4 regions of the Nocardia sp. NPDC058519 genome follow, and region 1 is predicted to be linked to each of the others. Evidence: riboswitches for the same ligand, from Rfam matches in the RefSeq annotation. Region 1 holds a riboswitch; each other region holds the start of a gene.

Region 1 (7,202 bases):
GCCCGCGGTGACCCGAAGTCCGGTGTCGGCGCCCGCCAGCAGCAGGGCGAATTCGTCGTCGCCCACGGCGTGAATGCCGATGTCGCCGTGTAGCGTGCTCACATCGCCGCGTCCGTCGTCGAGGGTGAACAGCACTCGCCCCGGCAGCTCCGCCAGCAGCGGATCGCCGCGCAATCCGGCGTCGAGGTCGACCGCGAGCCCGTGGACGTCCGCGAACCCGCCGACTCGCCCGGACAGTGGTGAGGCCACGATATTGCGCACCCGCTCATGGGTCCGGCTCGGCAACAGTCCCGCCGCGCCCAAGCGTTGCGCGAGTTCGGAGGCGTCACGGACCTGGCGCAGCTGGATGTTGCCCCGCGAGGTCAGCTCGAGATTTCCGTTGCCCAGATCACGAGCCGCGTCGGCCAACGCTTGCAACTGCGTCGGCTCCAACCGCCCGCCGGGCACGCGAATCCGCGCCAACGGCCCATCAGCAGCCTGATGCAACCGCAGCACCCCTGGGCAAGAATCGGGAGCACTCCTGGACATGATGCTCCAGCCTACGACGCGCCGGCTCTGCCCCGAGCCTCGCCGTGATCGGCTGAAGGCGGCACTGCTCTCTCCGGCGAGCGATCGACCAGCCGTGGCCCGCCTTGCCGGCGTGACGGGGCCCACTCGCGTGAGGGGGCGGTTCGGGGGTATTCGCCTAGGGTGAGTGGCGGATCCTTCGCCAGCCGAGCACTGACAGGAGAGCCGCCACATGCTGCGTGAATTCGTGGACAAGCGTGTCGTTCCCGCACTCGACAGGGTCGCGCAGGCGCAGGCGCCGGTGGTGAACCGCTACGTCGACTGGTTGGGCCGCAGGCACCCCGAGGATGCGCCGGTGGAGATCGTGCAGCGGCTGTCGCGCCAGTACCTGGTCGTCGTCACCGCCAGCGGCGTCACCGTCGGGCTCAGTGCCGCGGTCCCCGGGGTGGGCACCCTGATCGGTCTGGCCGCGACCGGTGTGGACACCCTCGTGTTCCTCGAGGCGTCGTCGGTGCTGTCGGTCGGTGCGGCCGCGGCGTACGGTCTCGATCCCGACGACCCGAGGCAGGCACAGCTGGTGTCGAAGGTGGTGCTCGGCGAAGGCGGCACGAAGGTGCTCGAGGAGACGGCGGGCCACAAGACCGGCCAGTGGCTCTCGGTCGTCACCGATCACATCCCCGGACTGGCATCAATGCCGGACTCGCCTGCCAAACGCTTCATCGTCAACTACCTGGTGAAACGCACCCTGCTGCTGTTCGGCACCCTCATCCCCGCGGGCATTGGTGCGGTCATCGGAGGTGTCGGCAACAACGCACTCGGCCAATTGGTGATCGCGAACGTGTACCGCAATCTCGGCACCGGCTCCCCGGAGATGGTCGCCGCGGGCACCGACCGATCCACGACTTGACCTTCGACTCACTCGAACCCCGATCATGAACGGGTGCCCGACACCGAGCTGATCACCATCGGAGCTTTTGCCCGCGCCTGCGGCCTGAGCGCCAGTGCCCTGCGCTTCTACGCCGACGCGGGCATCCTCGTCCCCGCCGTCGTCGACGAGGTCACCGGCTACCGCTACTACGCCCCCGAACAGACCGACACCGCCCGCCTGATCCGCCACCTCCGCGCCGTCGACATGCCACTACCGGCCGTCGCCGCGGTCCTCGCCGACCCAGCCGATACGGCGGGCCTCGTAGACGAGCACCTGGCCGCTATGGACCGTCGCTCGGCCGAGATCCGCACCGCCGCGACCGCCGCCCGTGCGGCCCTGCGAGTCGGCCGGGCGTCGCCGAGCAACCCCGACCCGGCAGGCCGGGCGGACACTGGGCACGCTCCGCGCCGAGGCGACGACCCGGCGTCCGACGCCGTGTGGGTGAGCGGACCCGCGCTCGCGGCCGCGGTCGACCAGGTCGCGACCGCCACGCTCACCGATCCGGCCAGGCGGGTACTGGACACGATTCTCTTCGAAGCGGGCGCGCAGGAGTTGACCCTCACCGCAACGGACCGCTACCGACTGGCGACCCGCACGCTGCGCACGACATGCAGGGCCACACTGCCATGGACAGCCACCATCGCGGCCGACGACCTTCGATCGACCGTGTCCTGGCTGCGCCGACAGTATTCCGTGGCTGTCGTCGCGACCGCATCAGGTATCGAATTCGCCACGGCAGCTGTGGTTTCCGGCGGTGCCGTGCGTTCCGCCGCGCGAGGCCGCGGCGAACAGCCCGGCGAAAGGGATCTCGAAGCGTTCTCGGGCCGCGTCGACGGCGATGTCAGCCACGGAGCGTCGGGCGTCGGGCTCGGCGCGAACGGCGATCCTGCCCGCCGCCACTGCCGCCGTTCGGCCGAGGATTTTCCGAACTATCGAGAAATGCTGGCGGCGCTGCCCCCGGTCAGTACAAGAGTCGTGCTCGCCCGTGCGGATCTGCTCCACGCGCTGGAAAACGCCGGTTCATCCACGGTGGCACTGCACGTGTACCCACCGAACACGGTGTCCATCACAGCCGACGGCACCACCGCACGGCCCGCCGCTGCGGACAGACCTGCGAACGCCGAGCCTGCCACGCACGAGGCCGATCACCTCTGCGTCACTCGACGATCCCTTGCCGCCGAGATCACCGGCCCCTCGATGGCCATCCACTTCGCCGTCACCACCCTCTACCCGGCCATCGCAGGCGCGGTCGGTGCCGACGTGATGCTCGACCTCATCGCTGCGGACATGCCCGTCCTGGTCCGTTCCGCCGATGACGGCGACTCGTCGACCCTCGCCATGCCGTGCAAACCCGAACCCACCGAGGAGACCTCACGATGACCGCCGTCGACCCGATCATGACCCGAATCACCCAGGGCGTCAACGACTTCCGAATCGGCGACCCCGATCACGCCCGCACCGCCCTGCTCGAAGTCTGGGCCGACATCGGTCCCGCCGGTGACCCGCTGCACCGCTGCACCCTGGCCCACTACTTGGCCGACACCTACGACGACCCGGCCGAAGCCCTCGTCTGGGATGTCCGAGCCCTCGACGCCGCCGACGCCCTCACCGACACCCGCCTGAACAGCTACCACGCGGGGATCCAGGTGGTCGGCTTCTACCCCTCCCTGCACCTGAACCTCGCCGACAACTTCCGCCGCCTCGGTGCTTTCCCCGCCGCGACCCACCACGTCGAAGCAGCCCGCGAACGCCTCGACATACTCCCGGACGACGACTACGGCGCGCTCATCCGCGGCGCCGTCACCGAGGTCGCCGCTGCGATCGCCGCCGGTGACACCACCCGCCGACCCACCCACTGACACCGACCGCCGCCACCTCTGCGCAGCGCAACCCAAGGATCAAGATCATCAGGCCGCGGCGTAGAGAGGCTCTCGAATGATGCTCGCGCCATTGCCTGATGATCGATTGTCCAGCCGCGGGGAGCGGGCTGGAAAGTTGCGGGCGGGACGGGCCCAGTAGCATCGTCTTGCTCGGCGGGCGACGAGGAAACCGGTGGAAATCCGGTGCGGTCGCGCCACTGTGAACAGCCAGACCCTCTCCGGCGAGCACCGCAAACCCCGATGGGCGCGTAACCCGAGGAAGGTCTCACCCTGTGATCCTGCTGCTGTCCACCTCCGACACCGATCTGCTGAGCGCTCGCGCGAGCGGCGCCGAGTACCGCTGGGGCAATCCCGCCCGGCTGCTGGTGGAGGATCTGCCGGGTCTGCTCGACGGCGCCGACCTGGTGATCGTGCGGATCCTCGGCGGCAAGCGCGCGTGGGAAGAGGGCCTCGACGCGATTCGGGCGAGCGGGGTGCCGATGGTGGCGCTCGGCGGCGAGATCGCGCCCGACGCCGAGCTGATGGAATACTCGACGGTGCCGGTCGGCGTCGCGGCCGACGCGCACAACTACCTCGCCGCGGGCGGGGCCGAGAACCTGCTCCAGCTGCACAATTTCCTGTCCGACACGGTGTTGCTGACGGGCCACGGATTCGAACCACCCGCGCAACTGCCCACCTGGGGCGAGCTCGATCGGTCCCCGCGAATCCTCGAACCGCACGCCCCGACCGTCGCCGTCGTCTACTACCGCGCCCAGCACCTCGCGGGCAACACCGCCTACGTCGAGGCACTGTGCAAGGCGATCGAGGCCAAGGGTGCACGTCCGCTCCCGGTCTACGCCGCCTCGCTGCGCACCGCCGAAGCCGAACTCCTCACCCTGCTCGGCCGTGCCGACGCCCTCGTGGTGACCGTCCTCGCGGCGGGTGGCAGCAAGCCCGCGACCGCGTCGGCCGGTGGGGACGACGAAGCGTGGGATGTGGCCGCGCTCGCCGCCCTCGATGTGCCGATCCTGCAGGGCCTGTGCCTGACCAGTGGTCGCGCGCAGTGGGAAGCCAACGACGACGGCCTCTCGCCGCTCGATGTGGCGACGCAGGTCGCGGTGCCTGAATTCGACGGCCGCATCATCACGGTGCCGTTCTCCTTCAAGGAATTCGACGCCGACGGGCTGTCGGCGTATGTCCCCGATCCCGAACGCTGCGCCCGCGTGGCGGGCATCGCCGTGCGCCACGCCCGCCTGCGCCACATCCCGGCCGCCGACAAGCGGATCGCGATCATGCTGTCGGCCTATCCGACCAAGCACGCCCGCATCGGCAATGCCGTCGGCCTCGATACGCCGGCGAGTGCGATCCGCCTGCTCACCGAATTGCGCACCGCCGGTTACGATCTCGGCGATATCGATGAGATCCCCGGCCTGGTGGAACGCGACGGTGACGCGCTGATCCACGCGCTGATCGCCGCAGGCGGCCAGGATCCGGAGTGGTTGAGCGCCGAACAGCTGGAGGGCAACCCGATCCGCATCGGCGCCGCCACCTACACCCGCTGGTTCGAGTCCCTGCCCGCGGACCTGCGCGAGGCCGTCGTCGAGGCATGGGGGCCGCCGCCAGGCGAACTCTACGTCGACCGGTCGGCCGATCCCAAGGGTGAGATCGTCATCGCCGCACTGCGTTTCGGCAATGTGGTGCTGATGGTGCAGCCGCCTCGCGGGTTCGGCGAGAACCCCGTCGCCATCTACCACGACCCCGATCTGCCGCCCAGCCACCACTATCTCGCCGCCTACCGCTGGTTGTCCGCGCCCGACGGTTTCGGCGCCGACGCGATGGTGCACCTGGGCAAGCACGGCAACCTGGAGTGGCTGCCGGGCAAGACCCTCGGTATGTCGGCTTCCTGCGGCACCGACGCGGCGCTGGGCGACCTGCCGCTGATCTACCCGTTCCTGGTCAACGATCCGGGCGAGGGCACCCAGGCCAAGCGTCGCGCCCACGCCACCCTCGTCGACCACCTGATCCCGCCGATGGCGCGCGCCGAAACCTACGGCGACATCTCTCGTTTGGAGCAGCTGCTCGACGAGCACGCCAATATCTCCGCCCTCGACCCGGCCAAACTGCCCGCCATCCGCCAGCAGATCTGGACCCTGATGCGCGCGGCCAAGATGGACCACGACCTCGGCCTCGCCGAACGCCCCGAAGAAGATGTCTTCGACGACATGCTCCTGCACGTCGACGGCTGGCTGTGCGAGATCAAGGACGTCCAGATCCGCGACGGCCTGCACATTCTCGGGCAGGCGCCTGAGGGCGACATGGAACTCGACCTGGTGCTGGCCATGCTGCGTGCCCGTCAGCTGTGGGGCGGCGAACAGAACGTGCCCGGCCTGCGAGAAGCGTTGGGCCTGAGCGAAGCCGGTGACGAATCCCGCGAACGCGTCGACGTGGTGGAAGCCCGCGCCCGTGAACTCCTCGGCGCATTGCAGGCGACGGACTGGTCGGCGGACGCGGTCGACACGCTCGTGAACGACTTCGCCACCGCGATTCTCGCCGGGGGAGAGGCCGACCGCACGGTCTCGGCGGACGAGACCACCCGCCTCGACGCGGTGCGGACCGTCCTGCGGTTCGCCGCGACCGAGGTCGTGCCCCGCCTGCGCGAAACCCGCATCGAGATCGCCCGCGTCCTGCACGCCCTCAACGGCGGTTTCATTCCCGCGGGCCCCAGCGGATCCCCCCTGCGCGGTCTGATCAACGTGCTGCCCACCGGCCGCAATTTCTACTCCGTCGACCCCAAGGCCGTCCCCTCGCGGCTGGCCTGGGAGACCGGTCAGGCGATGGCGGAATCGCTGCTCGCCCGGTACCTGGCCGATCACGGCGAGTACCCGAAGTCGGTCGGGCTGTCGGTGTGGGGTACGTCGGCGATGCGCACCTCCGGCGACGACATCGCGGAAGTCTTCGCGCTGCTGGGTGTTCGGCCGGTGTGGGACGAGGCCAGCCGCCGCGTCACCTCGCTCGAGGTCATCTCCCTGGACGAACTGGCCCGTCCCCGCATCGACGTGACCGTCCGCATCTCCGGCTTCTTCCGTGACGCCTTCCCGCACGTCCTGGCTCTCCTGGACGACGCGGTCCGCCTGGTCGCCGATCTGGACGAGCCCGCGGAATCGAATTACGTTCGCGCGCACAGTCAGTCGGACCTGGCCGAACACGGCGATGCCCGCCGCGCCACCACCCGCATCTTCGGCTCCAAGCCCGGCACCTATGGCGCCGGCCTCCTGCAGCTCATCGACTCCAAGAGCTGGCGCACCGACGACGACCTCGCGCAGGTCTACACCACCTGGGGTGGCTACGCCTACGGTCGCGACCTCGACGGCGCCCCCGCCGCCGACGATATGCGCACCGCCTACAAGCGCATCGCAGTCGCCGCCAAGAACACCGACACCCGCGAACACGACATCGCCGACTCCGACGACTACTTCCAGTACCACGGCGGCATGGTCGCGACCGTCCGCGCGCTGACCGGCAAGAACCCCGAGGCCTACATCGGCGATTCCACCCGCCCCGATGCTGTGCGCACCCGCACGCTGTCGGAGGAGACCGCGCGGGTCTTCCGTGCCCGCGTGGTGAACCCGCGCTGGCTCGAGGCGATGCGCCGCCACGGGTACAAGGGCGCGTTCGAGATGGCGGCCACCGTCGACTACCTGTTCGGTTATGACGCGACCACCAATGTCGTCGCCGACTGGATGTACGAGAAGCTTTCGGAGAGTTACGTTTTCGACGATGTGAACCGCAAGTTCATGGAGCAGTCCAACCCATGGGCGCTGCACGGCATCGCCGAACGGCTCCTGGAAGCGGCCGAGCGCAAGCTGTGGGAGCACCCTGAGCAGGAGACGCTGGACAAGCTGCGCCAG
Region 2 (7,202 bases), on a different contig from region 1:
GCGGACGACTGGTGGAAACAAGAAAGGCAGTGCCGGTCATGACACCGACACTGCCGTTCTCCACTGCTCGCGAGGATCACCCTGCGGTAGGAACCTTGTCCACTACCGCAGTGCTACGCCGCGAAGCGAATTCCGTGAGCGCGGCGAACGCCAGCCCCAAACTCACCCACAGCGTGGTGGTTTCGGCCAGCGAGGCCACCCGGAAATTCCACAGCAGGGTGGCGGGGAAGTCGTCGGCCACCTCGTTCACGCCGGGCAGCAGCACGTAGCCGACCGTGGTGACCACGACGAACGCGCCGACCCCGGCGATGAGCCGCAACGTGTCCGACGCGGCGAGCGCGCGGTAGGCCGCGACGGCTGCCGCGACGGCCAGCAGGCCGAGGACGACGGCCGCGACCCACAGCCAGGTGCGTTCGTTGATGGTTTCCGGATCGCCGACCGCGGGCGGATTGGCCGGATACTTGAAGAACGGCACCGCGACGATCGCCGCCCACGCGAGAACCGCTGAGGTCAGTGACAACTGGGGCCCGGACAATGTGGTGAACCTGCGCGCCACATTCACCGCCGACGCGAACAACGCGCCGAACGCCATCCCGGCCAAGCCGAGCGCGAGGAACTGGCCCGCCTTCTGGCCCGACCGGCTGACCAGCGGCTCTTCCTCGTCGCCGTGGGAATGGCCCTGCGGTTCCGCGGCTTCGTGGCCGTGTTCGGCCGGAGCGGCCGCGGCTTCTTCGATGGCGATCGCGGCGTCCACCTGGGGCTCGCCGACGAAGTAGCCCACTGTCGCGGCCAGCAGGCCGGCGATCAGGCCGGCCAGCAGGCCGCGCAACAGCAGGGTCTTGAGTGATCCGATCAGTGGCACGGAACACCCAGCAGGTGACGTCCGTCGTGCATCAGCTCGTGCAGGAACATCCCGCTACGCGAGACGGCCCCCTGGTCGAAACCGACCAGGTACAGGGCGAGCAGTGCAAGCAGGACGACGCCGACCGTGACGAGCACGGTTGCCAGGGTGTCGAGGCCGGTAGACCGGCTGGGTGAATGCGCGATAGCCATTCGAGTCCTCCTCTAGGGATACGCGTCCCACGGTTGAAGTGTGGCGCGAAGGTGCCGGTGTCTGGCTCTCCGGCACCGGGGACCCGGTACTTGGATACAGTGGCGCGACCGCTCCGGATTCACACCGGATTACCGCGCACCCTCGCGGATGTTCCCTCGAACTGTGACAGCCGCGAGCCACCCACGTCAATACGCGCAACCGCATGTCCAGCGGAAACGCCGCTGTCAGGCCTTCGCGGGCACTTCGAGAACGACCTCGAACTCGAGCAGCGAGGCACCCGTCGACACCGGCTTGGGACGCTCGCCGTCGCCACCGTTTCCGGCGTGCGCCGCGCGGGCCGGACCGTCACGCCACGCGGCGAACGATTCCTCCGAATCCCATTGCGTCACCACGAAATACCGGTTGTCGCCGGCGACCGGGCGCAGCAACTGGAAGCCGAGGAAACCGGGGGAGTTCTCCACCGCGCCCGCGCGCGCGGCGAACCGCTTCTCCAACTCGGGGCCCGCGCCCTCGGGAACTTCGATCGCATTGATCTTCACAACAGCCATGGAGCCGACAATACGACCGCTCGGGAAACATCCCGCTCTGGGGCACAATCGGCAGGGTGTTGAACGACGAAGGTGGGTCCGGCGTCCCGATCCTGCTGTTGCACGGGTTGATGGGCAGTGCGCGGACCTGGGCCGACCAGGTGCCGTGGTTGCGCGGATACGGGCACATCTACGCCGTCGATGCGGCCGGGCACGGTCGGCCGACCCCCGCCGAGCTCACGACGGAGGCGTTCGTGGCCGACCTGGCCGAGCGCACCGCCGCGATCACCGAACCGATGGTGATCGTCGGGCATTCGATGGGCGCGATCCACGGTTGGGTCTTCGCGGCGACCTATCCCGAGCGGGTGCGCGCGATCGTCGTCGAGGACATCGCCCCCGATTTCACCGGCCGCACCGCCGCCCACTGGGCCGAGCTGATCCACTCCTGGCCGCAACCGTTCGCCGACGAGCAGGCGGTGCTCGACTACTTCGGCCCGGTCGCGGGCACCTACTTCCTGCGCGCGTTCACCGCGGCGCCGGACGGCTACCGACTGCACGGCGAGGTGGACACCTTCCGCGCGATCTCCGAAGAGTGGGGCACGCGCGACTTCTGGACCGAGTGGAAGTCGCTGCGGGTGCCCGCGCTGCTCATCGAAGGCGAGCACACCATCACGCCGCCGGGCCAGATGCTGACGATGGCCGAGGTGGTTTCCGATGCGGAGTACGTGCGCATCGAAGGGGCCGGGCATCTGGTGCACGACGAACAACCCGAGGCCTACCGCGAACACGTCGGCCGGTTCCTGCGACGCGTCACGAGGTGAGCCGGTCGGCGTCCTGCTACCCGGCGGTGCTTCCTTCGCCCGCGAGCGCGAACAGCCCGTCATCGGTCTGCTCGATCAGCCCGTCGACCAGCAACGAATCCAGCGCCCGCGCGCGCTGACCCGGATCCCGGGTCCATGCCAGGTCGAGGCGGATCCGCTCGACCGGGCCTGACGCGTCGCGCAGCACATCGAGCAGCCGCCCACGGGCCTGACGATCGGTGCCCTCGTACTTCTGCACCTTGCGTGCCACTTCGGCGGCGGGTTTGCCCGCCGCGACCCAGGCACAGGTCGGCAGCGGGCAGCCTGCGCAGTCTGGATTGCGGGCAGTGCAGACCAAAGCGCCCAGTTCCATCAGGGCCGCCGAGAAGGTCGCGGCTCGCGGCACCGGGATCGGCAGCAGGGCTTCGGTCTCGGCGAGATCGCGCGCGGACGGGTTGCCCGGCTCCCGGCCGTGCACCGCACGCGCGACAACGCGCCGAACATTGGTGTCCACCACGGGAACTCGCTGGCCGTAGGCGAAACAGGCCACCGCGCGGGCGGTATAGGCGCCGATTCCCGGCAGGCTCAGCAGCACGTCGACATCGGCGGGGACCACATCACCGTGCTCGGCCGACAACACCCGCGCGCACTCGTGCAACCGCAACGCCCGCCGCGGATACCCCAACTTGCCCCACGCCCGCAGCACCTCCGCTTGCGACGACGCCGCCATCGCCGACGGCACCGGCCAGCGCGCCACCCATTCGCGCCAGATCGGCTCCACCCGCACCACGGGCGTCTGCTGCAGCATGATCTCGCTCATCAGGATGTGCCATGCGGTCGCCTCCGGCTCGCGCCACGGCAGTGCCCGCGCCGTGTCGCCGAACCAGCTGAGCAGGGATTCCGCGTCGATACTCACCGTTCTCGTTTTCTCTCGGCCAGGCGCTCTTTGCCGACGCGTAACGTGGCGGACTCGCTGGTAACCGAGGGCATGTGCACAATGGTCGGTATGCCTGGTTCGAATCCGATAAGTGCCTGGAAGTCGTTGCGTGAAGGCAATGAGCGCTTCGTCAATGACACTCTGCAGCATCCTAGCCAGGGTGCCGCCGACCGAGCCAAACTCGTCAAAGGCCAAAACCCCCACGCGATCCTGTTCGGCTGCGGTGATTCCCGCGTCGCCGCCGAACTGATCTTCGACCAGGGGCTCGGCGACATGTTCGTGGTGCGCACAGCGGGCCACGTCGTGGACAGTTCGGTGCTCGGCTCGATCGAATACGGCGTCGAGGTGCTCAATGTGCCCCTGATCGTCGTGCTCGGTCACGACAGCTGCGGTGCCGTGAAGGCCACCATCGACGCGCTCGACGGCGGCGAGGTGCCCGGTGGGTTCATTCGCAGCGTGGTCGAGCGGGTGACGCCGTCGATCCTGCTCGGACGCCGCGAAGGACTCAACACGGTCGACGACCTAGAGGCGCGCCACGTGGAGGAGACCAGCAAGCTGCTCATGCAGCGTTCGATGATCATCGCCCAGCGTGTTGCCGCTGGTCAGCTGGCTATCGCGAGCGTCACCTACCAGCTCGAAGACGGTCGCGCGCAGCTGCGGCGCACCGTCGGCAATATCGGCGAGATGGCCTGAACCGCCGACACGCCGAGGTCATCGAGCGCGCCCCTGCGCGCTGCGCTTACCGTTGAGGCGTGCTGGAACCGAATGGACCGCTGTCACCGGAGATCTACTGGCGCCGCCGTGCACTCGCGATCGGCGTCATCATCGTCGCGCTCGCGATCGTGATCTGGCTCGTCACCATGGTCGCGCGCGGCGGGGATTCGGGTGGGGCCGATAACGCGGCCGCGAGTACCACCACGTCGGCGGAGTCGAGCGCGTCCGAGACGAGCTCGACTCCGACTAGCGCGTCGAGTACACCCAGCAGCGGGTCTGCCCCGCCGACCACGACAGCGAGTGCCGCCGCCCAGCCGGCGGCACAGCCGTGCCCGGATCAGTCGCTGGCGCTGAAGGTGACAGTCGGCCAGCCGACCTACCGAGTCGGCGACCAGCCCGCGTTCGGCACCGTGATCACCAACATCTCGTCGGCGGCCTGCTCGCGCGACCTCGGGGCGGGTCCACAGTTCCTCGTCTACACCCTCGACGGGCAGCGCAGGCTCTGGGCGAGCAACGACTGCAACCAGGACGACCCGGCGGAACTGAAGACGCTCAAGGCCGGTGAACAACTCTCGTACAAGGGCACCTGGTTCGGCACCACCTCGCAGCCGCAGTGCGCGGGCGACCGCCTGCAGGTGCCGGCGGGCGCGTACATGGTCGTCGCCCAGCTCGGTGCCGTTCGCAGCGCCGCGGAGCCCTTCAACCTCGCCTCTTGATGCCGCGTTCCCGCACGTCGGTGGCATTGTGCGGGTGCGCCATAGGTCACATGTTCAAGATGGGTTGATTTGCAGTGTTCGCAGGATCGGCCACGCCGTCAATGGACATTGCCGGGGTAATAGATGATCGGCGCCGAATCGGGCGGTTGCCGGAGTTATTCCACGGCCACCATCTCGCGGGGTGCGCGGGATTTGCGGAGTTCTGCCAATCGAAGGGCCGAGCGCAGATCCCCGACCTCGTGGATACGCATCGTCCCGGTCTTGGTTTTCTCCGAACCGGGGGGAACGAGAGCGGTGGTGAACCCCAAACGCTCGGCTTCGGCCAGGCGCCTGCCGAGCCCGGTGACCTTGCGGACCTCACCCGCCAAACCGACCTCGCCGAGAATCACCCAGCCCGCGGGCAGCGCGATATCGGCCTCGGCGGACGCGATGGCCAACGCGATGGCCAGATCGGCCGTCGGCTCCAGCAAGCGCATGCCGCCGACGGTCGCCGCGTACACATCGTGCTTGCCGAGGAAGACCCGTCCTCGGCTCTGTAGCACCGCGAGCACCATGGCGACGCGGTTGTAGTCCAGCCCGCTCACGGCCCGGCGCGGCTGCGGAATCTCGGTCTTGACGGTCAGCCCCTGCACCTCGGCCACCAGCGGCCGTTTGCCGTCCATCGCGACGGTCACCGCGGTTCCTGGGACGGTGTCGGTGCGGTGGTGCAGGAACAGCCCGGACGGATCGTCGACGCAGGCGATGCCGTCGTCGTGCAGTTCGAAGCAGCCCACCTCGTCGGCGCTACCGAAGCGGTTCTTGATGCCGCGAACCATCCGCAGCGACGAGTTCTTGTCACCCTCGAACTGCAGCACCACGTCCACCAGGTGCTCGAGCGTGCGCGGGCCCGCCACATTCCCGTCCTTGGTGACGTGGCCGACCAGCAGCACCGCGATCCCGGTCGCCTTGGCCAGCGAGGTCAGCGCAGCGGTGACCGCGCGCACCTGGGTGACACCGCCGATCACACCGTCCACCTCCGGCGCCAGCATGGTCTGCACCGAGTCCACCACCAGCAGCGACGGCCGCACCTGCTCCACATGCCCGAGCACGATCGACAGATCCGATTCGGCCGCAAGGTACACCCGGTCGTGCACCGCGCCGGTCCGATCGGCCCGCAACCGCACCTGTCCGGCCGATTCCTCGGCGGTGACGTACAGCGCGGTCTCCTCGCGCGCCGCCGCCCACCGGAACGCGACCTCGAGCAGCAGCGTCGACTTGCCGACACCCGGCTCACCCGACAGCAGGACCACCGACCCAGGCACCACACCGCCCCCGAGTACCCGATCGAGCTCGCTCACCCCCGTCGACCGCGCCTGCGTGACCTTGGCGTCGATCTGCGACAGCGGTGCCGCCGCTGTACTGGGCAGCATCGCCCGGCGCCCAGGGGCCGCCGTGGACGCCGAAACGGCCACCTCGTTCACTGTTCCCCAGGCGCCACAATCGGGGCACTTACCCACCCATTTGGACACCTCGTGCGTGCACGCGGAGCACCGGAAGACTGCTTTGGTCTTGGCCACAGGCGCACCCTACGGAGCAGGACCGACACAAAGAGAACCGACACAAAGAGAAGAGCCGCCGCGAAGTTCGCGACGGCTCTTGCGCACTGCTGGTCTCAGTGACCGCCGCCCGCACCCTCGGGCGCGGGGCCGGACTTCTCGTTCTCGATGCGCGCGACCGCGGCGGCGTCGACCGGGACGGCCACCTGCACGGTGCCCGCGTCCTTGAAGTTGAAGGTGACGTTGTAGGTCAGGCCGGGCACGATGTCCTTGGACAGGCCGGTGATCTCGATCGTGGCCGGGTTCTTCACCGGATCGATCGACGGGGTGTCCTGGCCGGCTGCGGCAGTTGTCGGCGCGGCAGTTGTCGGCGCGGCCGTGGTGGTCGGCGCCGCCGTGGTGGTGCCGTGGTGATCGTCGGCCGCGGCGGGCTTGGTCTCGCCCGTGCCGACGACCACGGTCTGCTGGGGCTTCAGCACGAACTTGGCGTCGCCGCCCGGCCCGGTGATCTTGACCTGGCCCAGGTCGGTGCTGACGCTGGTCAGCTCGTCGGTGACGGTCTCGCTGGTGTTGATGATCGACAGCGCGATCACCGCCTTGCCGCCCTTGTCGTGCTCGGCGGTGGCCTCGGGGTACACGATGTGCACGTTGCGCAGGGCGATGTCGCCGACATTGGCGTGGTTGCCGTTGATGGCGGCGGCCTGCGACGAGGTCTGGGTGATCTGGCCGGCACTGCAGCCGGTCAGGGCGATACCCGCGGCAGCGGCGAGCGCGGCAACCGTCGCCATGCGACGTCGCGCCGACAGGGCGGTCACAGCTTTCAGGGCAGTCACGGTTTGTCCTCCATGTCGACCGGGCTCACTCCGTCCACAAGGGGATCGGAGGTTAGTAACTAGGCAGCGTAGTAGTTCACTTCGCG
Region 3 (7,202 bases), on a different contig from region 1:
ACTCTGGCCAGCGTGCGGGATTCGCCGGTGAGCGCCCGGGACTCGGCGAGCACGTTGTCGATCTCGCGGCCGTAGAGCAGCAGGCCGAGAGTGGTCGCGATCTGGAAGGCGCGCTGCCCGGGACGCAGCCGCCTGGCCAGGGTGAGGGTTCGCGTGTCGGGGTCGTAGTGCCGTTTCGGGATGGCCGGGTCGGCGCCGTCGCCGCGCACCAGCACCGTGACGCCCGCGCGTTCCTCGGCGATCCTGGCCAGCTGACGATCCAGCGAGCCGATGCTCAGACCGGATTCCTCGAACAGCTGCTCGGCGGCGTGGTCGAGGGTCGAGATGTGGTTGCGATGGTCGTAGAAGAAGTCGCGCACATCCTCGTACGGCATGGGTGTGCCCGGGGCGCCGGCGGGCGTGTCGACGCGCGAGGACAGCAGGTCGAGCTGGTCGGTCGCCGCGCGCAGCCGCCGGTGCATCGCGATCACGATGCGCGCCACCTCGGGCAGCCTGGTGGCCAGTTCCTCGACCTCGGTGATCGGTGCGGTATCGCCGCCGCCCGCGGCCTCCACCAGCACCTCGTGCAGGTCCGAGACCAGCCGCGCATCGGAGTCGGCGGCGAAGAACTGCACGTCGAGGTCGAAGGTCGAGTTGAGTTTCAGCAGCACGGGAATGGTCAGTGGACGCTGATCACGTTCGAGCTGATTGAGATAGCTGGGTGAGAGGTCCAGCGATTTCGCGAGCGCTGCCTGGGTCATCCGCCGTTCTTCGCGCAGCCTTCGTAGCCTGGCCCCCGCGTACATCTTCCGCACGCCGCAGATCTTAACGCGACCTGTTCGCAATGTTTGCTGAAAGTGGCGAATGACTCGGGAGAAGTCCAGTCCTGCAAGGGATTTTACCCGTGGCTACCCGTGCGTAACATGCGAAGGAGCAGGCCGGGCCGACCACACTGCCCCGGACGGAATCTCCGTCCGGGGCAGTGGTCTTCATGCTCGGATCCGCTAGGTCAGCGCAGTGCCGCGGCGGCCGTCACCAGATTCCGCAGCGACGCCTCGACCTCCACCGGTCCGCGCGTCTTCAGACCGCAGTCCGGGTTCACCCAGAGTCGTTCGGCCGGAACCGCTTTCAGCGCGGCGGACAGGGAGACGGTGATCTCCTCGACCGACGGCACCCGCGGCGAGTGGATGTCGTAGACGCCAGGCCCGACGCCGAGCGCGAAACCGGCCGCGTTCAGATCGTCGAGGACCTCCATGTGCGAGCGCGCCGCCTCGATCGAGGTGACATCGGCGTCCAGCCCCGCGATCGCCGAGATGACCTCGCCGAACTCCGAGTAGCACAGGTGGGTGTGCACCTGGGTGGTGTCGGCGACGCCCGCGGTGGCCAGGCGGAACGAATCCACTGACCACTGCAGGTACGCGGGCTGTTCGGCGGCACGCAGCGGCAGCAGCTCGCGCAGGGCGGGTTCGTCGACCTGGATGATCCGCGCGCCCTGGGCTTCCAGGTCGACGGTCTCGTCCCGGATGGCGAGCGCGACCTGGCGGGCCGAGTCACCCAGCGGCTGGTCGTCGCGGACGAACGACCACGCCAGGATGGTCACCGGGCCGGTGAGCATGCCCTTGACCGGCTTGGTGGTCAACGACTGGGCGTACCCGATCCAGGACAGCGTCATCGCCTCGGGGCGAGTGACGTCGCCGAACAGGATCGGCGGGCGCACGCAGCGAGTGCCGTAGGACTGCACCCAGCCCGCCTCGGTGACGGCGAAACCGTCGAGCAGTTCGGCGAAGTACTGCACCATGTCGTTGCGTTCGGGTTCGCCGTGCACCAGCACGTCGAGCCCGAGCTTTTCCTGCAGGGTGATCACGTCGGCGATCTCGGCCCGCATCCGCCGCACGTACTCGGCCTGGTCGATCTCGCCCTTGCGCAGCGCGGCGCGGGCCAGCCGGATGGTCGAGGTCTGCGGGTAGGAGCCGATGGTGGTGGTCGGCAGCACCGGCAGGTCGAGGTGATCGCGCTGCAGGGCGCGACGCTCGTCGGCGGGGGAGCGGGTCAGGTCGTTCTCGTCGAGCGCGGCCAATCGGCTCCGGACCTGGTCGTTGTGCAGGCGCGGGTCGGTCCGGCGGGATTCGGCGGCGGCGCGGGCCGCGGCCAGTTCGCCGGCGACGGTGTCGACACCCGCGGTGAGGGCGGTGGCAAGGATTCGTACCTCGGCGACCTTCTCGGTGCCGAAGGCCAGCCACGAGCGCAGCCGCTCGTCCAGGCCGGTCTCGGGGGTCAGCGAATACGGCACGTGCAGCAGCGAGCACGAACTCGACACCGCCACCGCGTCGGCGCTGCCGAGCAGGGTGCCCAGGGTGCCGAGGGCAGCGTCGAGGTCGGCGCGCCAGATATTGCGGCCGTCGACCACGCCCGCCACCAGCAGTTTGCGAGCAAGGGCGGGCAGCGCCGCGACCGCCGAGATATCGGAGCCCGCGGTGAAATCGAGCGCGACACCCTCGATCGCGGTCTCGGCCAGCGCCGCCAGAGCGGCGTCGGGGTGCCCGAAGTAGGTGGCGACCAGGATCGCGGGCCGGTTCTGCGCGGCAGACAGCGCGCTGTAGGTCTGGCCGACCAGGGCGATCTCCGCCTCGGTCAGGTCGGTGACCAGCACCGGTTCATCGATCTGCACCCATTGCGCGCCCGCATCCGCCAGCTGGGCCAGCAGGTCGAGGTACAGCGGCAGCAGTTCGGGCAGCCGCTCCAGCGCGGCGCCGTCGGCGGCCTTGGCCAGCTTCAGGAAGGTGATCGGACCGATCACCACCGGACGTGCGGGGACACCGAGTTCGATCGCCTCGTCGAGTTCGGTCAGCAGCTTGCCGGGATGCAGCGAAAAGGTGGTGGCCGCGTCGATTTCGGGCACCAGGTAGTGGTAGTTGGTGTCGAACCACTTGGTCATCTCCAGCGGAGCGACCGTGTCGGTGCCACGCGCGGCCGCGAAATAGCGGTCGAGCGGGTCGGCGATCCCGGCCACCCGCGGCGGCAGTGCGCCGAGCAGTTCAGCGGCATCGAGCATCTGGTCGTAGTAGGAGAAGGTGCCCACCGGCACCGAATCCAGTCCCGCCGCGGCCAGTTCGGTGAGCTGGGCGCGACGAAGCTGACGGCCGACCGCGTGCAGGTGCGCGGCATCGGCACGGCCGGCCCAGTAGGACTCGGTGGCGCGCTTGAGTTCCCGGTTCGGGCCCACTCGCGGAAGGCCGAGAACCGTTGCGGTGAACGGTGTGTGTGAAACAGTCACGGAGATTCTCCAGTGTCGTGCAGGGAGAGCCGTCGCCTTTTCGCGGGCACACGCCACCCGGCCGGACCATGTCGCGAACGGTACGACGGGTCGGCATCGGTGGTCCGCGCGCCCGATCCACGAGGCGGTGGCCGCCGGATACGGCGTATCCGGCACAGTCGGCAGGTCTTCGGACTCGCGGGCACCGGTCGTGTGATCGACCGACCTACTGGCCGTCGCTTCCCAGGCATGATGCCCAGTGCTGATGACGGCGGTCGTTCCTGCTCACCGCTGCGGGACAGTCCCGGATTCTCACCGGGTTCCCTCTCACCCGGTGCGGAACATGATCCGCACCCGGGTTTCGACGCCTACGCGGGAGGTCGGGGCTCCGACTCTTCCACCGCGCAGGCGAACCAGCTGCGCCCCCAGCATAGGCCCTCAACGGGGGCCCGGGGCACCGCCCGGTGGCGAACAGTGCCGTGACCTGCGGTTGCGCCCACATTGTCCACGCGCACCGCTGACCGCTCCTCGCGGTGAGATGTGACGGCCTGATGAACGCAACTTCGCAGGTAGGCGGGTGTGCGGTGTGAAGAATGCTGCGAAGCCACCTTGCGTGTCCGGCCCCGGCTCGCGGCCGGGTACCGTAGGCCAATGTTCTCGAAAGTCTTGGTCGCAAATCGTGGTGAGATCGCTATCCGTGCCTTCCGCGCGGCCTACGAACTCGGCATCGGAACGGTCGCGGTGTTCCCGTACGAGGATCGCAATTCCGTCCATCGCCTGAAGGCGGCCGAGTCATATCAGATCGGTGAAGAGGGTCACCCGGTTCGGGCGTATCTGTCGATCGAGGCGATCATCGACGCCGCGGTGGCCGCCGGCGCCGACGCGATCTACCCCGGCTACGGATTCCTGTCGGAGAACCCCGACCTCGCCGCGGCCTGTGCCGCCGCGGGCATCACCTTCATCGGACCCACCGCCAAGATCCTCGAGATGGCGGGCAACAAGGCCACGGCGATCGCCGCGGCCAAGGCGGCCGGGCTGCCGACGCTGAAGTCCAGCGAGCCCTCGGCCGATATCGACGAATTGCTCACCGCCTCGGCCGAACTCGAATATCCGATCTTCGTCAAGGCTGTCGCCGGTGGTGGTGGTCGTGGCATGCGCCGGGTCGCTACGCCCGAGCAGTTGCGTGAGTCGATCGAGGCGGCGTCGCGTGAGGCGGAGTCGGCGTTCGGTGATCCGACGGTGTTCCTCGAGCAGGCGGTGGTGAACCCGCGCCACATCGAGGTGCAGATCCTGGCTGATCAGCACGGCAATATGATGCATTTGTTCGAGCGGGATTGTTCGCTGCAGCGTCGTCATCAGAAGGTGATCGAGCTCGCGCCCGCCCCGAATCTGTCTCCTGAACTGCGCGAGCGGATCTGCGCCGACGCGGTGGCGTTCGCCCGCCAGATCGGCTACATCAACGCGGGCACTGTGGAGTTCCTGCTCGACGAGCGCGGCAACCACGTGTTCATCGAGATGAACCCGCGTATCCAGGTGGAGCACACGGTCACCGAGGAGATCACCGATGTCGACCTGGTGCAGTCGCAGCTACGGATCGCTGCCGGTGAGAGCCTCGCGGACCTGGGCCTGAGTCAGGAGACGGTGCAGATCCGTGGCGCCGCGCTGCAGTGCCGCATCACCACCGAGGACCCGGCCAACGGGTTCCGCCCCGACACCGGCCGCATCACCGCCTACCGCACGCCGGGCGGCGCGGGCATCCGTCTCGACGGCGGCGCGAACCTGGGCGCGGAGATCGGCGCCTACTTCGACTCGATGCTGGTCAAGCTCACCTGCCGTGGTCGCGATCTACCCGCCGCCGCCGCGCGCGCCCAGCGCGCGCTGGCCGAATTCCGTATTCGTGGCGTGACGACCAACATCCCGTTCCTGCTCTCGGTGCTCGACGATCCCGATTTCCAGGCGGGCCGGGTGACCACCTCGTTCATCGACGAGCGTCCCGAGCTGCTCACCTCGCGCGGCTCGGCCGACCGTGGCACCAAGATCCTGACCTATCTGGCCGACGTCACCGTCAACAAGCCCAACGGCGACCGCCCGACCACGGTGTACCCCTACGACAAGCTGCCCGCCGTCGACCTGACGCTGCCGCCGCCGGACGGTTCGCGCCAGCGACTGCTCACCCTCGGGCCGGAGGGTTTCGCGCGGGCCCTGCGCGAACAGAAGGCGCTCGGCGTCACCGACACCACCTTCCGTGACGCGCACCAGTCGCTGCTGGCCACCCGCGTGCGCACCAACGGTCTGCTCGGCGTGGCGGGCCACGTCGCGCGGCTGACCCCGGAGCTGCTCTCGATCGAGGCATGGGGCGGCGCGACTTACGATGTGGCACTGCGGTTCCTGCACGAGGACCCGTGGGAACGCTTGGCGGCCTTGCGTGAAGCCGTGCCGAACATCTGCCTGCAGATGCTGCTGCGCGGCCGCAACACCGTCGGCTACACGCCCTACCCCGAACAGGTCACCCGCGCTTTCGTTTCCGAAGCCGCCACGACCGGTATCGATATCTTCCGTATCTTCGACGCCCTCAACAATGTCGACCAGATGCGTCCGGCGATCGACGCGGTCCGCGAAACCGGTACTGCCATAGCCGAAGTCGCCCTGTCCTACACCGGTGACCTGCTCGACCCGAACGAGTCGCTCTACACCCTCGACTACTACCTGAAGCTGGCCGAACAGATCGTCGACGCGGGCGCGCATGTTCTCGCGATCAAGGACATGGCCGGTCTGCTGCGTGCACCCGCGGCCGCGAAACTCGTTACCGCACTGCGTAGTAACTTCGATCTGCCGGTGCACGTGCACACCCACGACACCCCCGGCGGCCAGCTGGCCACCTACTTGGCGGCCTGGCAGGCCGGTGCCGACGCGGTCGACGGCGCGTCGGCGGCCATGGCGGGCACCACGAGCCAGCCCGCGCTGTCGGCGATCGTGGCCGCCACCGCGCACACCGAGCACGACACCGGTCTGAACCTGCAGAACGTGTGCGATCTGGAGCCGTACTGGGAGGCGCTGCGCAAGGTCTACGCGCCGTTCGAGTCGGGTCTGCCCGCGCCGACCGGTCGCGTGTACACCCACGAGATCCCGGGTGGTCAGCTGTCGAACCTGCGTCAGCAGGCGATCGCGCTCGGCTTGGGCGACCGGTTCGAAGAGGTCGAGGCCAAGTACGCGGCCGCCGACCGGCTGCTGGGCCGCCTGGTCAAGGTGACCCCGTCGTCGAAGGTCGTCGGTGACCTCGCGCTCGCCCTGGTCGGCACCGGTGTCGACATCGAGGACTTCGCCGCCGATCCGGGCCGCTACGACATCCCCGATTCGGTGATCGGCTTCCTGCGTGGCGAACTCGGCACCCCCGCGGGCGGCTGGCCGGAGCCGTTCCGCAGCAAGGCACTGGCCGGGCGCAACGAACCCAAGCCCGAGACCCCGCTGAACCCGGCCGACCAGAAGGCACTCGACGGCTCGTCCGCGCAGCGCCGCGAAACGCTGAACCGGCTGCTGTTCCCCGGCCCGACCGCCGAGTTCAACTCCCATCGCGAGAAGTACGGCGACACCACCGGCCTGTCGGAGAACCAGTTCTTCTACGGCCTTCGCCGCGGCGAGGAACACCGCGTGCAGCTGGAGAAGGGTGTCACCCTGCTCATCGGCCTCGAGGCGATCTCCGAGCCCGACGAGAAGGGCATGCGCACGGTGATGTGCATCATGAACGGGCAGTTGCGCCCGGTCGCGGTGCGTGACCGGTCCGTCGCCTCCGAGGTGCCGGCGGCCGAGAAGGCCGACAAGAACAACGCCGGTCACATCGCGGCACCGTTCGCCGGTGTGGTCACTCTCGCGGTGTCCGAAGGCGACGAGATCCACGCCGGTGACACCGTCGGCACCATCGAGGCGATGAAGATGGAAGCGGCCATCACCGCGCCGCGCGGTGGCGTGGTCG
Region 4 (7,202 bases), on a different contig from region 1:
TGACGATGACAACCGCACCACGCACAACCACCCTCTGGCGGCCGACCGGCCCCAAGGAACTCGCGCTTCTCGCCGAATCCGGTTGGCGCACTTGGCCACCGCGGCTACCCGACCAGCCGATCTTCTACCCGGTCCTCAACGAGGCCTACGCGGTACTGATCGCCCGCGATTGGAATGTGCCCGCCTCCGGCGCGGGATACGTCACCCGTTTCGACGTCCGATCCGACCACCTCGACCGCTACGACGTGCAGCAGGCCGGCGGCCGCGACATCCTCGAATACTGGATCCCCGCAGAGGATCTCGACGAATTCAACCGCAACATCGTCGGCGCGATCGAGGTCGTCCGCCGCTTCCCTGACGACGCACCGCTGCCCGACCACGCGTGAACGGTTCGACCGCTCGGTCCGACGACCGGCGACCTCCGGCCCGACTCGGCGTCCATGCGGAGGTTCCCACCCGGACAACTCCCCGGCGAGATGGATTTCCCACACGAGTTAGGATGCCCTTATGCGTTCTGCGCGGTCAGGTCGGCTCCGGGGGCGATACCACGGTCGTCCTGCTCGGTTCATTGGGCGGTAGCACAGTGTGTGCTCAGCGAAGGCGCACTGGACCAGATTCCCCGAGTGCCTCTCGATTTCCATCGGACCGTGCGTAAGCAATGGGTTCCACTCGCGGATGACGGCAGTTTCACGGCCACCCTCACGGTGAAGGCACCCCACAGCACCCGCCGACACGGTGTTCGGGGTCTACACCTACACGGCGGCCAAATCTGTCAACACCGCAAAGGAATTGGCGGTGCCCATCCGGTTCGACTCCACCCCGGCGTCAATACTCCGACACCGCCGAGCCTGTCAGTTTCCACTGGGTGACACCACCCGCCATGTCGGGGTCCGCGAACCGCGCCGCTTCGCCCCGTCGGTCGCCTACCGCCCCGCTGCGATGAGAGTGGCGGTGTAGTGCGGTCGCTCCCCTGCAGTTCGGTCGCAGCCCACGAGGATCGGGCGCGTGCCTAGCGAGCGTACCTCGACGAGATGCCGGTGCGTACTGCCCGACAAAACATCGTGTGCGGTGGCGCGGTACTGGGTGCCGGTGCGGGGCTCGAGGCTGAGCTCATGTGTGATCCAGTCCCAGCCGTACTCGCGTAGGAGCTCTCGCTCGATCACCTGCTCGTGCGGGTCACGCAGCGCCGACCAGCCACGATAGGAGCTCATCAAGTCGGCGGGATGGCCGGTGCGGTCGACGAGGCACGAGATCTGGTGCTGGTCCAGATTTCCCCAGTATCGGCCCTCGGGGAAATCGACCAGGGTTGGCGCGAAGCGGTGGCCGCCGAAGCTGCTGATTCGCCATACCCTGACGTTGCCGATGCCGGCCGGGTGGCGGCGCAGGTGCTCGTAGAAGGGGTAGCCGCGGGTTCCGCAGCAGGAGTCCACCGAGGCATGGGTGCAGACGACGAGATCGCGGTGCTCGTCGTGGACGCGGTAGCGGGCGAAGTCGGCAAGCTGGTCCTGATCGTCGTCGAACATCGCGGCGATCAGTGCGGGCGCCCGGTCGACGGGCAGGTGGTGTTCGATGCGTTCCAGGGCTGCCGCCGCACCGGGGCGCCGGTCGAATCGGATGACGCGCATCAATCCAGGCGCGGAGTACTCCGGGTCGGGCGCCGCGGCAAAGGTTTTCATGGTGAGTCCGCGCTCCTGCACCCAACGGGTCGCGGACCGCAGGGCAGCGCGCAGCGGCGCGGGCACCCGGTCGGTCTCCCAGACCGGCGTGCCCATGCCCGGCGGCCATGGCAATGGCAGCTCGAGCATGAGGAAGCGGTCGAACGAGCGGGCGGTGCCGATCGGATCCTCGTCAACCGAGCGGGCCACGAGCGAGCATGAGTCACGTCCTGGCACAACGGGTTCGGGCTGCGGGCGGCTCGGCGTGCGGCCCGCCATCGCGTCGATGACGTTGAGGCGGGCCCGCCGTGCCTCGGTGTCGAGTTCGTCCGGCGTGCCCAGCTTGGTCACGCTCTCGACAGCGCTCGGTCCGGTGAAACCGTGCGCTGCCAGCACGCGGAACAGTTCGGCGAAGTCGACGATGCCGTCGCCCGGTGTGATCGGCGGCGGCATGGCGCCGGTGACGGCCCGGTGCGAGCGGCGCGCGGGATGGTCACGCACCCCGACTGCGTGGATGTAGGGCGCCGCCTCGGCGAGTCCTCGCTCGGGTGGTTCGCCGCCGTAGTGCACCAGATTGCCCGGATCCCAGCAGATCAGGAACGCTCGATGACCGACCCGCTCGACCACCGCCCTGGTGTCGGCGGCGGTCCGGGTGAGCCCGCCGTGCGGTTTGACGGCGATGGTCACGCCGTGTGCTTCGGCATACGGCGCGGCGGCGGCCATCATGCGGAGATAGCGATCCGCGTGCGCGGGTTCGGCGCACCCCATATCGACCAGGGTCGAGACGCCGAGGCGCGCACAATGATCGAGCTGTCGTCGCAGCGTCACCTGCGCGTTCGTGTCACCGCGGTCAAGATCGGCGGCGTGCGCGAGCATCACCACCCGGAGCCCGTGGTCGGCGATCACCGCGCCGATCTCGGCCGCTGCCGCGGGCGAGGTGTCCGGGGTGATCACCTCGGTCACCCCGTGCACCGGCAGTGCCACCGCGGTGTATCCGGCCGCCCGAATCCCGGCCAGCGCTCGCGGCAAGGTGAACTGCGCCCATGGTCGGACAGTGCAGGCGAGTTCGAGTTCGGATGGCACGGATCAGGCCCTCTCAGCGGTTTCGGTGGTGTGGTTCGGCCGGTCGTATCTGGTGACGATCACCCGGCGCGGCGCGGTATCCGGGCCGGTGTCGAGCATCAGCGAATGCGCCCGCACGTCGTAGAGCGCGCTGACCGTCTCGCCGGTGAGCAGCTCGGCGACCGGGCCGGTCCTGACGTCGGTGCCGCCGAACATCAGCATCGCGGTATCGGCGATCTCCATCGCGTGATCGGGATGGTGGGTGGTCAGCACCACCGCACGGCCCTCATCGGCCAGCTCGCGCAGCAACCGCAGAATCCGCCCCTGATTGTGCAGATCGAGGGCGGACGCGGGTTCGTCGAGGACGCAGATCGCGCTCTGCGCGGCGATCATCCGCGCGATGAGCACGAGCTGGCGTTCCCCGCCGCTGAGACCGGGATAGTCACGGTCGGCGAGCTCGGCGAGGCCGACGCGATCCAGCGCCGCCAGCGCGATCTCGCGATCACGGCGCCCCGGCACGGCCAGCACGCGCAGGTGGCGCGCCCGGCCCATCAGCACCATGTCGAACACGGAGTAGGCGAACGTGGATCGATGGCTCTGCGGGACGAACCCGATCGGACCATCCGCGCGCACGCGCCCCTCCGTGGGTGCGGTCAGGCCCGTGACACACTGCAACAGCGTCGACTTGCCCCGGCCGTTCGGTCCGAGGACCGCGAGGACCTCGCCAGCCCGGCAGCGACAGTCGACCGCACGGAACAGCCACTCCCCCTGTCGATCGTGGGTGAATCCGAGTCCGTCGAGCATCAGGTCCGCGCCCTCAGTCATCGGACCACATCCGTCGACGGCTGCGTTGTAGCAGGACCAGGAAGACCGGCGCGCCGATGAGAGCCGTCAGCACTCCCAGCGGTATCTCGGCGGCCCCGAGATTGCGGGTGACCGTGTCGATCACCGTCAGATAGGCGGCTCCGAGAGCGATACTCACCGGGATCAGCACCCGATGGTCAGGGCCGACCCACAACCGCGCCAGATGCGGGACGACCAGCCCCACCCACCCGATGACCCCGCTCACCGCGACCGCGCCCGCCACGATGGCGGCCACCGCGACCAGCAACGTCCAGCGCAACCGGGCGGGGTGCACGCCGAGGGTGGCCGCGTCGTTGTCGCCGAGGGAGAGCAGATTGATCCGCCATCGCAGGGCATAGATCAACGCGCCACCGAGCAGGACGGGCACGGCCGCGATCGCCACCTTGCCGTAGGTCGCGGTGGCGAGACTGCCGAGCAGCCAGAACACGATGGACTGCAATTCACCGTAGGGGTCGGCGAGGTAGGTCAGCAGGGAGACCAGCGCGGAGAAGAACGCGCCGACCACGATTCCGGACAGCACGATCGTCAGCGGTGGCGCGGGCCCGCGCGTGCGGCTGGTCAGGAATACCGCGACCAGCGCCAGCAGACCGAACCCGAACGCGCCGAGTACCAGTGCCGCCGAACCGAGCCCGAGCACGATCGCGAGCGCACCGCCGAACGACGCACCCGAGGAGACGCCGATGATCTGCGAACTCACGATCGGATTGCCGAACACCGCCTGCAGTACCACCCCGCAGACCGCCAGACCCGCACCGATCAGCATCGACAGCACCACCCGCGGCAGCCGGACCCGCAGCACAGCCGCTTCCTGGGCTTGCGACCAGGTCGGGTCCAACGGCAGCACCTGACCGAGCAGAATCCGGGTCACATCGCCGGTGCCGACCGAGTACCGGCCGACGCCGAGGGCGAGGATCGCGATGGCGATCACCGCGATGGGCAGCCCGATCGCGGCGGCGCGGCGGCGGGTCCGCATAGCTCGGCGGCGCGGAAGTCCGGAACGCGCTGGTTCAGCGACCGAAATCCGCATAGTCCGACGATCCAGCGTTGGCACGTACCTGCAAGATGGTGTCCAGCTGCGCGGCGCTCGGTGCGGTGCCGTACAGGAATTCGTAGTCGCGCACTACCCCCGAACGCAGACCGGGCGCACCGGTGCGGCGCACCAGTCCGGCGAGCCACTCCCACATCAGCGGCGATTCCTGGCTCGGCGGGTCCCACCGGTAGCCGCCGAGCGGCACCTTGTAGACGCGGCGCTCCCGGACCGCGCGCAAGCTAGCCAGCGCCGGGTTGCCGTAGAGATCGGCGGGCAGCGCCGGGCCGAAGTTGCCCAGCAAGATGATGTCAGGGTCCCAGGCCAGCAGTTGTTCGATGCCGATGGTGGCGCGCTGCTGGGCGATCGCGCCCGCCGGGTTCCTGGCACCGACCAATTCGGTGACGAAATGGTTGTACGAGCCGGCGCCTGCCACTGGAAAACCATCCGCATCGCCGAACATGTACAGCACCGAAGGTGACGTGCCCGTCGGTCTGCGTTCGGTCAGCCGGGTACGCCGCGCGCGCATACCGTCGACGATCCGCTTGGATCGCTCCTGAGCACCGAGCAGTTCGCCGTAGAGCGTGACGGCACCCTCTAGATCGTCCTGCGTGCCGTAGGTGAGCGAGACCACCGTGAGGCCCGCGTTGGTGAGCGGGTCGAGAATGCCGGCCCCGCGATCACCCCACTGGATCACCACATCGGGCTCGGCGGCCAGGACGCTCTCCACATTGGGCGCGAACTCCGCGCCTGCCACATCGGTGCGGACCGACAGCAATTGCGGATAGACCTCGCCGAGGAATCCGGTGCGGATGGCGCTCGCCGATGCGGCGTTCATGCCCGCCAGCACATCGGGGCGGCCTGCCACCGCGATCATCATCGAGGCTGCGGGCATCGGGATCGTGACGACGCGCCGTACCGGTCCGGGCAGCACGACGGTCCGGCCTGTCAGGTCGGTCACCGTCGGTCCGGCACCGGCATTCGCCGCATCCCCCCGTCCGCAGGCCGCGACCGCGGGCAGCGCGGCGGCGGCGAGCATGCCCGTCAGCCAACGTCGGCGGGTGATTACAACACCGGTGGATCTCGTGTCCGGCATGGTCGTTCCTCTCGCGGCGGAGACCGGACACGAGAACAGCATTCGCCGCGGGTGCCTCGTGGGCACACGAGTCGCAGACCGCTCGCCGGTACCGGACGACGCGGATGAATGACCGCCTCGGGGTCCGCGCCCCTGGTGGTGTCCGCGGCAGGTCAGTCTCCTGACTCCCGGATCGGCGCGGGCCCCGACCTTCCAGCCCTTCGGCCGTGGTCGTCGTTGGGGCCCGCGCCCCGGTCACAGTGGCGGGACCGTGTCGGATTCACACCGACTTCCTGGCTCCCACCGCGGTTTTCTCGATCACCTTAGCCGACTCGACCCACGGCCGATGGGGCCGAGTAGCAGCGCGTGCGGCAAGCTGGTGGCCGCGCGATCCTCGAATACCGGATCCCGTGGCAGACCTCGGCGAATTCAACCGCGACATCATCGACAGGATCGAAGTCGTCCGTCGCGTCGACGCACCGCTGCCCGACCAGGCGTGAACCTTCAGACTGCTCGATCCAGCATCGCCGCGCGGATCTTCGCGACCGCGGCCTGCGGGTCGTCGGCCCAGAACGCGACGGTGCTCACCGTGAAGTCGCCCTGTGGAGTGTGGAAGGTCTGGGGTTCGGTCAGGATGACGCGGATGTTCGTCGAGCTGCCGATGATCACGGCGAGTGTCTCGTCGCCTGTTCCGGTGAGCTGCAACGATTTCGCGCCGTCGTAGGCCCGCAGATCGTGGCGGACGGCCCGGATGTCGGCGAGCGCGATGTCGAGGGCGACGCGGCGCAGGTAGCGCACGCGTAGCAGGTCGCCGGTGAGCACGTGTGGATACATGTGGTGCGCGGCCAGCATCCCCACCATCCACAACAATCCCCAGACCCCTAGCGCCAGCGCGACAATCCGCGCCGCGGGCCACGGAATCAGCAGGTGAACCGCCGGGATCTCCACGGCACTGACCACGATGAACGCCCAGATGACCGCCGACACCGCACCCGCGTACCGAATCGGCGTGCCGCAGCCGGTGTCGGGGCGGCGGGCGGCTACCCGCGCCAGGCTCACCCATATGTCGACTTCGAGACGAACGAAAGACCGTGCGAGCTGGGTGATCGGGCGCATGGGACCCTCCTTTTCAATACACTCGCATTGTAAAGAGGTGACGCACAGCAATACAAGTGCATTGTGAAAAGATGGGCTGATGCCGAAGCGGGTGGATCACAGTTCTCGACGCGCGACGATCAGCGATGCGGTGATGCGTCTACTCGCCCGCGACGGCCTCGAGTCGATCAGTCTGCGCCATGTCGCCACCGAGGCAGGGGTCTCCACGGGCCAGGTGCAGCACTATTTCCCCAGCAAGGAAGCGATGATGGAGTTCGCCACCTCCACCATCGCCGACCGGATCGCCGCCCGAATCTCCGCAGCGGGCCCCGACCCCGACCTACCGCAGATGCTCACCGCACTGCTCCCCACCGACCCCGAATCGGCCGCCGACGCCCGCATCCTGATCGGCTACCTGGCCTTC

What was found. A riboswitch is a leader RNA that binds a small molecule or an ion and turns the genes downstream of it on or off. The one in region 1 is predicted to bind cobalamin.
Region 2: it holds a riboswitch for cobalamin, as region 1 does, so the genes downstream of both, ACFWPK_RS21600 (CbtB-domain containing protein) here and cobN (cobaltochelatase subunit CobN) in region 1, are expected to answer to the same signal.
Region 3: it holds a riboswitch for cobalamin, as region 1 does, so the genes downstream of both, metE (5-methyltetrahydropteroyltriglutamate--homocysteine S-methyltransferase) here and cobN (cobaltochelatase subunit CobN) in region 1, are expected to answer to the same signal.
Region 4: it holds a riboswitch for cobalamin, as region 1 does, so the genes downstream of both, ACFWPK_RS14715 (ABC transporter substrate-binding protein) here and cobN (cobaltochelatase subunit CobN) in region 1, are expected to answer to the same signal.

Annotation. Positions count from the first base shown of each region.
Region 1 covers NZ_JBHXNK010000025.1:74,549-81,750, forward strand. Annotated here, with positions in the region: gene cobG (precorrin-3B synthase) at 1-528, opposite strand, end outside; gene ACFWPK_RS25285 (hypothetical protein) at 740-1,414, shown strand; gene ACFWPK_RS25290 (MerR family transcriptional regulator) at 1,448-2,815, shown strand; gene ACFWPK_RS25295 (hypothetical protein) at 2,812-3,294, shown strand; cobalamin riboswitch at 3,426-3,553, shown strand; gene cobN (cobaltochelatase subunit CobN) at 3,588-7,202, shown strand, end outside.
Region 2 covers NZ_JBHXNK010000020.1:4,644-11,845, reverse strand. Annotated here, with positions in the region: gene ACFWPK_RS21610 (hypothetical protein) at 1-40, opposite strand, end outside; gene ACFWPK_RS21605 (CbtA family protein) at 77-862, opposite strand; gene ACFWPK_RS21600 (CbtB-domain containing protein) at 853-1,053, opposite strand; cobalamin riboswitch at 1,088-1,240, opposite strand; gene ACFWPK_RS21595 (antibiotic biosynthesis monooxygenase family protein) at 1,279-1,602, opposite strand; gene ACFWPK_RS21590 (alpha/beta fold hydrolase) at 1,659-2,402, shown strand; gene ACFWPK_RS21585 (A/G-specific adenine glycosylase) at 2,419-3,297, opposite strand; gene ACFWPK_RS21580 (carbonic anhydrase) at 3,388-4,011, shown strand; gene ACFWPK_RS21575 (hypothetical protein) at 4,071-4,748, shown strand; gene radA (DNA repair protein RadA) at 4,904-6,304, opposite strand; gene ACFWPK_RS21565 (hypothetical protein) at 6,400-7,116, opposite strand.
Region 3 covers NZ_JBHXNK010000001.1:196,033-203,234, reverse strand. Annotated here, with positions in the region: gene ACFWPK_RS00955 (short-chain fatty acyl-CoA regulator family protein) at 1-794, opposite strand, end outside; gene metE (5-methyltetrahydropteroyltriglutamate--homocysteine S-methyltransferase) at 989-3,253, opposite strand; cobalamin riboswitch at 3,396-3,593, opposite strand; gene ACFWPK_RS00945 (pyruvate carboxylase) at 3,884-7,202, shown strand, end outside.
Region 4 covers NZ_JBHXNK010000010.1:183,127-190,328, reverse strand. Annotated here, with positions in the region: gene ACFWPK_RS14735 (ADP-ribosylation/crystallin J1) at 6-386, shown strand; gene ACFWPK_RS14730 (TIM barrel protein) at 924-2,738, opposite strand; gene ACFWPK_RS14725 (ABC transporter ATP-binding protein) at 2,742-3,542, opposite strand; gene ACFWPK_RS14720 (FecCD family ABC transporter permease) at 3,535-4,608, opposite strand; gene ACFWPK_RS14715 (ABC transporter substrate-binding protein) at 4,589-5,704, opposite strand; cobalamin riboswitch at 5,837-6,024, opposite strand; gene ACFWPK_RS14710 (hypothetical protein) at 6,188-6,799, opposite strand; gene ACFWPK_RS14705 (TetR/AcrR family transcriptional regulator) at 6,879-7,202, shown strand, end outside.